Regions from separate parts of the Streptomyces shaanxiensis genome, predicted to be linked through region 1. Evidence: riboswitches for the same ligand, from Rfam matches in the RefSeq annotation. Region 1 holds a riboswitch; the other holds the start of a gene.
What was found. Region 1 has a riboswitch for ZMP and ZTP ahead of ABD932_RS35510 (bifunctional 5,10-methylenetetrahydrofolate dehydrogenase/5,10-methenyltetrahydrofolate cyclohydrolase). Riboswitches for the same ligand answer to the same signal wherever they lie in the genome.

Region 1 (6,074 bases):
CCTTCCGACGCCCGCCGTGGGCCCCGGCTGCTGTGGGGCCTCGCCGCCACCGGCGTGGTCGCCGCGCTCGTGTCGGCGTTGCTGTTCACGGGCCAGACCACCGCGCCCGCCATCGCCGCCCCCCGCCCGCTGGTCGTGCGGGCCGACTCCACCCCCGTGTCCCTGAAGACCCTGGCCGAACGCGCGAGAGCCGACGCGCGGGACGGTGCGCCCGGGCTCCGCAAGGGCACGCACGTGCAGTCGTGGAGCATGGGCATGTCCGAGGACAAGCCGCCGATCACCCTCCCCGAGGAGCGCATCGTCCGCTGGAACGCCGACGACAGCCACACGGAGATCGTCGTGGCGACCGACCCGCGCCATCCGGGCCGGCCCGTCCTCGTCGAGGGGGGCGGCGAGCCGCGGGTCGTCGACGACGGCCACGTCCTCAGCAGGCGGACGTACCCGCCGAGTTGGAGCGACGCCCCGCCCAAGTCGCCGCCCCCGCACGACGCCGTAGAGCTGAGCGCCTATCTGGAAGAGGCGGTGCGTGCCTTCCTGTCGGACCACAGCGAGCCGCTGAGCACGTCCGAACTGCTGGATGCCACGAAGATCCTGCTGGACCACTGGACTCTCGGCGCCCGTGAGTCCGCTGTGCTCGCCGAACTCCTGGCGGACGCCGACGGGCTGCGCCCCGTCGGGCAGGTCAGGGACCGGCTGGGGAGGAGCGGGCAGGCGTACGTCTACGAGACGTCCGGCGCCCGCCACATGCTGATCATGGACCCCTCCGACGGCGCCGTCCTCGGCCTGGAGACGACCTTCACCAAGGCTGAGTCCGAGTACGGCGTCAAGGCCGGCGACGTGATGTCGTACAGCGCCTGGATGCGCTGATCACACCCCGAGCTGCCGGGCGGCGGCGTCCACGGTCTGCTCCAGCAGCGTGGCGATCGTCATCGGACCGACGCCGCCCGGCACCGGCGTGATCAGCGAGGCCCGCTTGACGGCGGAGTCGAAGTCGACGTCGCCGACGTTGCCGGGGCTGTACCCGGCGTCGATCACCACGGCGCCGGGCTTGACGTCCTGCCCCCGGATCAGCCGCGGGCGCCCCACCGCCGCGACGACGATGTCCGCCTCGCGGACGGCCGCCGACAGGTCCGTCGTACGGGAGTGGCAGTACGTCACCGTCGCGTCGCGCGCGAGCAGCAGCATGCCGGCCGGCTTGCCGAGGATCGCGCTGCGGCCGACGACCACGGCACGACGGCCCGCCGGATCGACACCGTACTCGTCGAGCAGCCGCATGATCCCGCCGGGCGTGCAGGACACGAACCCCGGCAGCCCGAAGCTCATCGTGGCGAAGGAGGCGAAGGTGACACCGTCGACGTCCTTCTCCGGCGCGATCGCCTCGAACGCGGCCCGCTCGTCGATGTGCGGGCCCATCGGGTGCTGGAGCAGGATGCCGTGCACACCGGGATCGGCCGACAACTCGCGCAGGGTGCCGACGAGTTGCTCGGTGGTGGTGTCGGCGGGCAGCGGCACATGGCGTGAGGTGATACCGGCCGTGCGGCACCGGTTCCGCTTCATCCGGACGTAGGTGACGGACGCGGGATCCTCGCCGACCAGTACGGTCGCGAGGCAGGGCGCGGTGCCGGTGCGTTCGGTGATGTCGGCCGCCCGCTTGGCGGTCTCCTCGACGATGCGCCGGGCGAGCGCGGTGCCGTCCATGAGTCTGGCCTGGGTCATGATCCACTCCTGGGCTGGGTGTCCGGTTCGCCCAGGCGCACGGCATCGACTCTGCGAGGCCGCTCCCCGGTGGTACTCCACCTCAGCGCCAGTCACGGCCCACGGCCACCATAGCGGAGGCTGTCCGCGGCCACGGAGGCTGCTCAGGCCACGCACGCTGTTCAAGGCTCGGGCCCGGAAAATCCCGGCGACGGCTCGGAGCCCGGCTGTTACCGTCGATTCCATGAAGGTCATCAGGCACACCCGCACCGCAGCCGCGCGAGCGACCAGCTCCCCGGCTGCCCACGCCTGATCCCACTTCTCCCGGCGGCCGGAAACGGACCGCCGGTGTGCGCGACCCTCATCCTCCTCGTCGCACTCTGTTCCGCGGCTCGTTCCGGTCGTCATGCCCCGACGACCCGAAGGAACCCGCGATGAACACCACGCCGACCACCGACCAGATCGTCCGCACCTTCACCGACTTCTTCCGCGAACGGGGCCACGAGCAGGTCACCGGCGGCACCCTCCTGCCGCCGCCCTCCGACCCGGTGCTGTTCACCACCTCGGGCATGCACTTGCTCACTCCCTATCTGGAAGGCCGCCCGCATCCCCTGGGACGGCGCCTGGTCAACGTCCAGCGCTGTCTGCGCACCAGCGACCTCGACGAGGTGGGCGACCCGACCCATCTGACGATGTTCGAGATGCTCGGCTCCTGGTCCTTGGGCGACTACGGCCATTCACAGAGCCTGCGTTGGGGACACGAGCTGCTGCGCGACGGATTCGGTGTCCCGCCGGAGCGGTTGTACGTCACCGTCTTCGGGGGAGACGACCAGGTCGGCCCCGACAGTGAATCGCTGCGCACCTGGCGGGAGTTGGGGCTGCCCGTCGAGCTGACTCGCGAGGAGAACTGGTGGTCCCACGGCCCCGTCGGCCTGTGCGGCCCCGATTCCGAGATCTTCGTCTGGACCGGTGATCCGGGCACGCCACCACAGGGCACCCCCACCACCGACCCCCGGTGGGTCGAGGTGTGGAACCACGTGAACATGCGCTACCGCCGGCTCGGGGACGGCAGTCTCCAGCCCCTCCAACAGCCCGGTGTCGACACGGGTATGGGACTGGAGCGGCTCGTGACGGTGCTGCAGGGCCACAACTCCGTGTACGACAGCGACCTGTTCGAACCCTGGATGAGGGTCCTGCCCTCGCTGTGGCACCTGGACGAGACGTCGCGGCGCCTCGTCTGTGACCACCTGCGGTCCGGCATCGTCGTCATCGGCGAAGGCGTACGGCCCTCCAACACCGGACGCGGCTACGTCCTGCGCAGGCTGATCCGCCGTGCCCTCACCACTCTGTGGCGCGACGACCCCTCGCGCACCCTCTCCGACCTGCCCGAGGAGGTTCTGCGGCACACGCTGGACCACTTCCGCCGGCCCGGCGGAACAGGTCCGGTGCGCGAGGTGCTGCTTGACGAGGAACGGCGGTTCGGCAGGCTGCTGGAGCGGGGGCGCCGGGTGCTCGGCAGGCCGGAGTTCGACGGCCCGTTGAGCGACGAGGACTACCGCTACCTCCATGACACCCACGGACTGCCGCGCGACCTGGTCACGACGCTGAGAACCCCTTAGACCATGGCGAAGGTCCAGGTCAGCCGTGAGGTGGCCTGGACCGTCGGCCGTTCCCTTCCCGCCTTTCCTACTCGTCCCACGCCTCGATCAGGATCTGCCGGGAGATCTTGCCGTCGCGCAGCGTGATCATGGACTCGGACAGGACGCGCACCCCGTCCGCGTACTCGCACGACTCGCTGTAGGCCGCCCGGTCCCCCTGGATGACGCATCCCTCCAGCTTGTGCGTCATGTCGCGGCTGTAGACGTCGAGGAGCATGTCGGCGATCTCGTTCCGGCCGTGCAGCACCTTGGGGTGGCTGGGCTGGGCGTTGCGGTTGACGACGCGCAGTTCCGCGTCGTCCGCGTACAGCGACAGAAGTGTCTCCGGGGTCTGTCCTTCTATGCCCCGGCGCAGTGTCTCGGTGTCGAACGAAGGGCTTGTGGCGGTGCCCATGGTGACCTCCTCCGAGGCCCGCGGCAGGACGAGGGGCGGCCGCGAAGACCTCTCCTCCGAGAGTCCTCCGCCTCGCCGGACTCGGCAAGCGCGCCCGGTGCGCTGGGCCTGACGGGTGAGCGCCGCCGGGCGGCCGTGTCCGGCGGCGGGCCGCCCGCGTTGCTGAAAGCATGATCTCAACACGACGTATCGCAGCCGCCGTTGGTCTCGCCGCCGGCATCACCGGCCTCGCCGCTCCGCTGGCGAACGCGCACCCCGTGGACACCCGGAACGCGGGCGGACCGCTGAACCCGATCAGCACGCTCGACTCGCTCGCCACGACCGGCATCCCCGAGCAGCACAAGACCCGGGTCCCGCGGGTCTCCCAGCAGCTGGGGCACCTCGACCGCATCAACGCCCTGAACCCGGCGCAGCTGGGACACCTCCGCTAGGGCACCGACACACCGAAAGGGCCGCCCGGATCGTGCCGGGCGGCCCTTCGTGTGTGCCGAGAGTGACGACTCGCTACCCGGCGCTTCCGTCCCGCGGCGACAGGAAGTGGAAGCCCGGCCCGGGATGCATCAGGAAGTCGTGGTGGGAGATGTTCCACGCATAGGCGCCCGCCAGTGAGAACACCACTAGGTCCCCGGCACGGAGCCCGGCCGCGGGCACCCGGCGGGCCAGCACGTCCTTCGGCGTGCACAGCTGACCGGCCAGCGTGATCCGCTCGCCCTCCGCCGCGGGCCGCGGCCAGGGGTGCGGCCAGGAGTCCACCGGCAGCACGGAACAGGGCTGGTCGTGGCCCTTCGTCGCCGGGGTCCGCAGATGGTGCGTGCCGCCCCGCACGACGGCGAACTCCTCGCCGTGGCTCCGCTTCACGTCCAGCACCTCGGTGGCGTACCAGCCGCAGTACGCCGTGAGCGCCCGGCCCGGCTCGATGCGCAGGGTCAGCCCCGGGTGCGCCTCGGTCAGGCGGGCCAGCCCCTTGCCGTACGCGGCCCAGTCGAAGCGGCGCTCCGGGTCGGCGTAGTCGACGTGCATGCCGCCGCCGACGTTCACCTCGGCGAGCGGCACACCCAGGCCCGTCGCCCAGCTCACGATCGACTCCGCCACCGCGACCTGCTCGGCCGCCTCCAGGCCGCTGGCCAAGTGGGCGTGGATGCCGCGCAGTTCGAGGTGCGGATACGTCCCGTCCGTCAGCGCACGCACGATCTCGACGGTCTGCGCCGGGTCCGTCCCGAAGGGCGTCGGACGGCCCCCCATCGCCAGCGAGCTGCCCGCCAACGACCCGTCGGCCACCGGCAGGTTGACCCGTGGCAGCACCGCCACCCGCCGCCCCGGCGCGTGCGCCCGCGCCAACTCGGCTAGCACGCGCAGCTCGTACGCGCTCTCGACGTGGAAGCGCTCGACTCCCGCCCCCAGCGCGGCCGCCACCTCGTCCGGCGTCTTCCCGGGACCGCCGAAGGCGAGCGGTCGGCCCGGCACGGCCTCGGCGACGTGGGCGAGTTCGCCGCCCGAGGAGACCTCGTACCCGTCGACGTACGGGCCGAGCGCGGCGAGGATCTCCGGCTCCGGGTTGGCCTTCGCGGCGTAGTACAGCTCGACCCGCTCGGGCAGGGCGTCCCGCACGGCGGCGGCGTGGTCGCGCAGCGACGCCAAGTCGTAGATGTACGCGGGCAGTTCGGCGGGCCGCAGGGACAGGGCGCGGTCGCGGACCGCGGGTGTCGGCTCGGTCATCGGGTGCCCCCGGTCGTGTCACGCAGGACGGTGGCCCTCGTCGCGCCGCCCAGGACGGCCTCGGCGAGCGGGGACGGCAGCCGGACATAGCCGGCCTCACGGTCGGCCTTGCGCTCCCAGCGGGTGAGCAGGTTGGCCTTGGCGGGCAGTGGCACGCCCGCGAGCAGGGCCGCCATGCGCGGCGGGCAGCCGAACCGGTCGGTGTACGACTCGAGCGTGGCCCGCACCCGCGCCCACAGCGCGGCCTCCGCCGCCGGGTGCAGGTCGGCGAGGGCGGCGAGCAGCTCGGCGACATGGTTGACCAGCAGGCAGTACACGACCCGGTCCCAGCCGCGCTGCGCGTCGTACGTCATCGGGCCCGCGACCTCGGGCGGCAGCCCGGCGAGCGTGTCCGCGTGGTGGTCGGGGACCAGCTTGGTGCCCTCCAGGTCGCGGAAGAGGACCTGGGCGGGCCTGCCGTCGCCGTCGACGCAGATCAGGACGTTCTGCAGGTGGGGTTCCAGGACCAGGCCGTGGTCGAAGTACGCGGCGAGGACGGGCGGCAGGAGGAGGTCGAGATACGCCGACCACCAGTCGAGAGCCGCCTGCTCGTCGGCGCCGGCGAGGAGCCG
Region 2 (6,074 bases), on a different contig from region 1:
GCGGCGCTGGACGCGAATGCGGTGGCGTTCCCTGACCGCGGCGCTGTGCGGCCTGCTGACGGTGCTCGTGCTCACGCCCCCCGTGCGGGCGGCGGTCTTCGACTGGTTCGGCTTCGCGGGAGTCGAGGTGCGGTACGACCCGTCGGCGGTCCCCTCACCGGGCGCCGAGGTCCCCGCCTGCGGCCACTCGGTGTCGCTGGCGCACGCCGAACGCCGGGCCGGCTTCGAGCCGCTGGTGCCCGGGAAGCTCGGCATGCCGGACACGGCTGCGGTGACGGGTGAGCCACGGGGGCGGTTCGCGGTCAGCCTGTGCTGGCGGGAGGACGGGCGCACGATACGGCTGGACGAGCGCCGGGCGAGTCTGGACATCGGCTTCGCCAAGACCGTGCGCGAACAGCCGAAATGGCTCTCGCTGGGCACGGATGACTCGGAGGGCGGCTCACCCGACCCGGCCCTGTGGTTCGCCCGGCCGCACCTGCTGACGTTCTGGCTGGTGGACGCGAGCGGGGAGCGCTACACCCGTGAGGAGCGCACTGCCGGGCCCACCTTGCTGTGGACCCGCAGGACCGGGGACGGGACCGTGACGCTGCGGCTGGAAGGGGTGGCGTCGAAGGAGCGGGCGGTGGAGATCGCGCGGTCGCTCGAGAGGCCGTCCGAGGTGCCGTCGAAGTAGTCCGAGGTGTCGGAAGGTCTTCGGAAGGTTGACAGAACCCTCGGAACAGCAGATCCGGAAATAGTGGGTCGGGGATGGGAACCCCGTCGGGTCGGGCGGTGTACCAGAAGTGACACGCGGCTCGGGGACGGGCCGCACGGGGATCGCTCGGCTTGGGGGTTCGGATGGGCGGACATGGGGTCGGCTGCTGGGGAGATCGGTGGCGTCGGCGGGGACAGGGCGCTGGCTGCTCGGGAGATCGGTCGCGTGGGCCTGACACTTCGTGCGAGCACGGGGCGAGCGGGCGGCGCCGGTGGTGTCGTGAACTGGCGGCGCTGACAGGGACGTTGACGGCAACACTCGCCCTCCTGGTCTGGGGCGCGGCACCCGCCTCGGCCGGAGGACCGACGAGCGTGCTCCTGGTCTCCCCGGAGAGCACGGAGACGGCCTCGCTGTACTACTCCGACAAGGACTACGTCGAACTGGGGCAGCTACTGGACGCACCGGGCACGGGCACGCGTGACAAGCCGCCCGAGGCCGACCTGACGGCAGCCCGCCAAGTCAACGTCACCTGGATGATCCACGACGTGACGCCTTGGCGCCTCGACCAGGTCTTCCCCCTCGACGACGGGCGAGACGTCTGGATACACACCGCGGCCAACCTGGACAGGACAAGGAACGGGACCTGGCACCGCGCCGATCATCCGACCCAGCTGCGCGCCCTGCTCAAGGGGCTGGGCCTGATGGGCAAGGCCTCGGCCGACACGGCGGCCAACGCAGCCGAGGCGACCGAGGTGACCGAGGCCTCCCCGGCCCGGGCGACGCGGTCGGGCGGCGCCACGGACTGGTGGTGGGCACTGCCGGGCGCGGCGGCTGGGGCGGTGCTGGCGCTGTTCCTGCGCCCATACGTCGCCCGCCTGCCACTGGACCGTCTGCGGCGGGGTGAGCCAGGGCCGAGGCAGGAATTGCGGGACGTGTGAGGGCTGGCTCGGGAAGCCGATGCAGCTCGTCGCCGGCGGACGGCTGATGTGGGCCCATGTGAGCTGAGGTGGTCCGGGGTGGTCCGGCGTGGCCGGTATGGGACGTGATGGGGCTGATGGGACGTGGAGGGGGACGGATGAGGGCACTAGGCCGAAGGTGGATCAGAGAGGGAAGGACACGGCTCACCCGGCTCGTGCCGATGTCGGCTGCGCTGGTCCTCTCCGGGCTGTCCGGGACCCTGACGACCGCGGCGGCCGCGCCGACGCAGGGCCGGGACGTCCCAGACGTGGCGGTGGTCGTCGCGGGCGGGACGGGACGGACGGCGGCGTTGCGCTCCGGCGAGCCGGCCTTCGCCCGCCTGTGGCAGCTGTTGCAGCCGACGTACGTCGGAACGGAGCGGGTGTCGGAGGACTGGGCCGAGGGCCGTCATCCGCCTATGCGGATCACGGTGGTCTGGGGGCTGACGGGAGTCGGTGGCTGGCCGCAGACGGACCGGCCTCCGGGAGGGGATGTGGCCATCCAGCGGCAGGACCAGCTCTTCGTGGCCCAGGACGGCACCCCATGGGTGCGGTCGGATCTCGCGCCGGAGGTGGAGGACGACGACATCCGCTGGCACCGGGCGCCGCGCACCGTCTTCGAGCGGCTGGACCTGGCGAGGCTGCTCGGCGAGCCGGAGGACGGGCTCGTCGCGAACGCGACCGCAGGGGCCCGGCCCGGCTCCACGCTGGATGACGCCGGGTGGGCGGTGGCCGGGCTGGCCGCAGGGTTCGCGACAGGGATCGGCGGCACGTTGCTGATACGCCGCGCGGCGGCCCGGCCGGGAGCCGGACCGCCGCGGGAGGAACCACGTCAGGAGTTGATCGACCTGGACCTGTGAGGCCCTCAGTGAATCGTCGCGGGCCTCAGCCCAGGTCGATCTCCGGGTACAGCGGGAAGCCGGCCACGAGGTCGGTGGCGCGGTGGGAGATCTCGTCGGCGATCTTCGGGTCGAGCACGTGCTGGGCCTTGGAGGGCGCGCCCTTGCTGGTGGTGCCGGCCTCGGTGGTGGTGAGGACGCGGTCGATGAGGGCGGCGACCTCGTCCATCTCGGCGGTGCCCAGGCCACGGGTGGTCAGGGCGGGGGTGCCGATGCGGATACCGGAGGTGTACCAGGCGCCGTTCGGGTCGGCGGGGATGGCGTTGCGGTTGGTGACGATGCCGGACTCGAGGAGCGCGGCCTCTGCCTGACGGCCGGTGAGGCCGTAGGAGGAGGCGACGTCGATGAGGTTCAGGTGGTTGTCGGTGCCGCCGGTCACGAGGGTCGCGCCCCGGCGCATCAGGCCCTCGGCGAGCGCGCGGGAGTTGTCCACGATGCGCTGGGCGTAGTCCCGGAAGGAGGGCTGACGTGCTTCGGCGAGGGCGACGGCCTTGGCGGCCATGACGTGCGGGAGCGGGCCGCCGAGGACCATCGGGCAGCCGCGGTCGACCTGGTCCTTGAGGGAGTCGTCGCACAGGACCATGCCGCCGCGCGGGCCGCGCAGCGACTTGTGGGTGGTGGTCGTGACGATCTGGGCGTGCGGGACCGGGTCGAAGTCGCCGGTGAGGACCTTGCCAGCGACTAGACCCGCGAAGTGGGCCATGTCGACCATGAGCGTGGCGCCGACCTCGTCGGCGATCTCACGCATGATCCGGAAGTTCACGAGACGGGGGTAGGCGGAGTAGCCGGCGACGATGATCAGCGGCTTGAACTCGCGGGCGGAGGCGCGCAGCGCCTCGTAGTCGATGAGGCCCGTGGCGGGGTCGGTGCCGTAGGAGCGCTGGTCGAACATCTTGCCGGAGATGTTCGGGCGGAAGCCGTGGGTGAGGTGGCCGCCGGCGTCCAGGGACATGCCGAGCATGCGCTGGTTGCCGAAGGCGCGGCGCAGTTCCGCCCAGTCGGCCTCGGAGAGGTCGTTGACCTGGCGGACGCCGGCCTTCTCCAGGGCGGGGGCCTCGACGCGGGCGGCGAGGACGGCCCAGAAGGCGACGAGGTTGGCGTCGATGCCGGAGTGCGGCTGGACGTAGGCGTGGCGGGCGCCGAAGAGCTCCTTGGCGTGCTCGGCGGCGAGGGACTCGACGGTGTCGACGTTGCGACAGCCGGCGTAGAAGCGGCGGCCGACGGTGCCCTCGGCGTACTTGTCGCTGAACCAGTTGCCCATCGCGAGGAGGGTGGCCGGGGAGGCGTAGTTCTCGGAGGCGATCAGTTTGAGCATCTCGCGCTGGTCGGCGACCTCCTGGCCGATGGCGTCGGCCACGCGCGGCTCGACGGCGCGGATCACGTCGAGAGCGGCACGGAAGGCGGTGGACTCGGTGGAGAGGGGCTCGGCTGACATGGGGACCTCCGGACGTCGTGTGCAGCGTTCACGGTACGGCCCAGGCGCACGGCACTCGGTGCTGGACAACGGGGTCCAGTGGGCCGCTCCCCGATGGTCGGTCCCATCCCAGCGCGCCAGTCACGGCCCGTCGATCAGCCTACCGGGCGCGCCGACGGAGCATGGTCCCGCGTCCACCATGCGAGCAACGATAGGAAGGGGCCGCAAAACACTCGAACGGCCAGAAATGGACAGTGACCGCGAGCCTCGTGTCCGGCGGAGCGCGAGCCCCTCGTGGTGGCGGAACGGAGAGCCCCGTGAGTACGTCGAGCACGACCGAATCCCTGATCGCCGCGGCCGACGCGCACAGCGCGCACACCTATCACCCGTTGCCGGTCGTGGTGGCGACGGCGGACGGGGCCTGGATGACGGATGTGGAGGGGCGGCGGTATCTGGATCTGCTGGCCGGGTATTCGGCGCTCAACTTCGGGCACGGCAACCGGCGGATCGTGGAGGCGGCGAAGGCGCAGTTGGAGCGGGTGACGCTGACGTCGCGGGCGTTTCATCACGACCGGTTCGCTGCGTTCTGCGAGCAGCTCGCCGAGCTGTGCGGGATGGAGACGGTGCTGCCGATGAACACGGGGTCGGAGGCGGTGGAGACGGCGGTGAAGACCGCCCGGAAGTGGGGGTACCGGGTCAAGGGCGTGCCGGCGGAGATGGCGAAGGTCGTGGTCGCGGGGAACAACTTCCACGGCCGTACGACGACGATCATCAGCTTCTCCACCGACCCGGAGGCACGGGCGGACTTCGGCCCGTACACGCCGGGCTTCGAGATCGTGCCGTACGGGGATCTGACGGCGATGCGGGCGGCGTTGACGGAGAACACCGTGGCCGTGTTGCTGGAGCCCATCCAGGGCGAGGCGGGGGTCCTGGTTCCCCCGGAGGGCTATCTGCCAGCGGTGCGGGAGCTGACGCAGGAGCGGAATGTGCTCTTCGTGGCGGACGAGATCCAGTCGGGGCTCGGGCGCACGGGTCGTACGTTCGCGTGCGAGCACGAGGGTGTGGTGCCGGACATGTATGTGCTCGGGAAGGCGCTCGGGGGCGGGATCGTGCCGGTGTCGGCGGTGGTGTCCAGCGCGGCGGTGCTCGGGGTGTTCCGGCCCGGGGAGCATGGGTCGACCTTCGGCGGGAATCCGCTGGCCTGTGCGGTGGCGCTGGAGGTGATCGCGATGCTGCGGACGGGTGAGTTCCAGGCGCGGGCGGCGGAGCTGGGCGAGCATCTGCACCGGGAGCTGGGGGCGTTGACGGGGACCGGGCGGGTCACGGCGGTGCGCGGGCGCGGGTTGTGGGCGGGGATCGACATCGCCCGGACGTACGGCACCGGGCGGGAGGTGTCCGAGAAGCTGATGGAGCGGGGCGTGCTGGTGAAGGACACCCAGGGGGCGACGATCCGTATCTCGCCGCCCCTGGTGATCGGGAAGGAGGATCTGGACTGGGGGCTCGCCCAGTTGCGGGGTGTGCTCGGGGGGTGAGTCGGCCGTTCGCCCGCCGACCGCTTCAGTGGTGCGCGGTGTGCCGGCTTCAGCGGGGCGCGGTGTGGTCGAGGATCGCCGTGGCGAGGGGCTTGTGGATCTCGGGCGGGAGTGCGTGGCCCATGCCGGGGATCTCGACGACATGGGCGCCGTGGATGGTCTGGGCCAGATGGTGGGCGTGCGGGAGGGGGAAGACCGGTTCGGCGGGGGCGGAGATGACGAGGGTGGGGACCGTGGTCCGGGCGAGTTGTTCGGTGCGGAGCATGCCGGAGTGGTCGGCGCGGCCGTGGGCGTCGCCGGGCCTGTGGTGGCCGGTGTGTGCGACGACCTTGCGGTCGAGGGAGTGGAAGTAGTCGGCGTCGAAGGGGAGTTGGTCGCCGGACAGGAGCCGCCAGTGGGTGACCCGCCGGTTCAGTTCCGCCTCCTGCCCCTCGTCGGTCCACGGCTGGGACCACAGGTCCAGGATGCGGGGGTCGATGCCGGGGAGGTCCTCGGGTGGGGTGCGGGTGCCGTCCGGGTGGCGGTACGGGGTGTCGCTGAGGGCGGCCGTGCCGATGAGGGTCGCGCTCAGCAGGCGGT

Region 2: linked by a shared signal. The riboswitch ahead of ABD932_RS24945 (glycine hydroxymethyltransferase) and the one ahead of ABD932_RS35510 (bifunctional 5,10-methylenetetrahydrofolate dehydrogenase/5,10-methenyltetrahydrofolate cyclohydrolase) in region 1 are both predicted to bind ZMP and ZTP.

Annotation. Positions count from the first base shown of each region.
Region 1 is NZ_BAAAZY010000024.1:246,461-252,534, reverse strand. Features, by position in the region: gene ABD932_RS35515 (CU044_5270 family protein) at 1-867, shown strand, start outside; gene ABD932_RS35510 (bifunctional 5,10-methylenetetrahydrofolate dehydrogenase/5,10-methenyltetrahydrofolate cyclohydrolase) at 868-1,716, opposite strand; ZMP/ZTP riboswitch at 1,739-1,822, opposite strand; gene ABD932_RS35505 (alanine--tRNA ligase-related protein) at 2,130-3,314, shown strand; gene ABD932_RS35500 (nuclear transport factor 2 family protein) at 3,382-3,747, opposite strand; gene ABD932_RS35495 (hypothetical protein) at 3,918-4,178, shown strand; gene ABD932_RS35490 (type III PLP-dependent enzyme) at 4,252-5,463, opposite strand; gene ABD932_RS35485 (IucA/IucC family protein) at 5,460-6,074, opposite strand, start outside.
Region 2 is NZ_BAAAZY010000012.1:426,008-432,081, reverse strand. Features, by position in the region: gene ABD932_RS24960 (hypothetical protein) at 1-673, shown strand, start outside; gene ABD932_RS24955 (hypothetical protein) at 1,000-1,632, shown strand; gene ABD932_RS24950 (hypothetical protein) at 1,833-2,510, shown strand; gene ABD932_RS24945 (glycine hydroxymethyltransferase) at 2,536-3,984, opposite strand; ZMP/ZTP riboswitch at 4,016-4,118, opposite strand; gene rocD (ornithine--oxo-acid transaminase) at 4,281-5,495, shown strand; gene ABD932_RS24935 (alpha/beta fold hydrolase) at 5,545-6,074, opposite strand, start outside.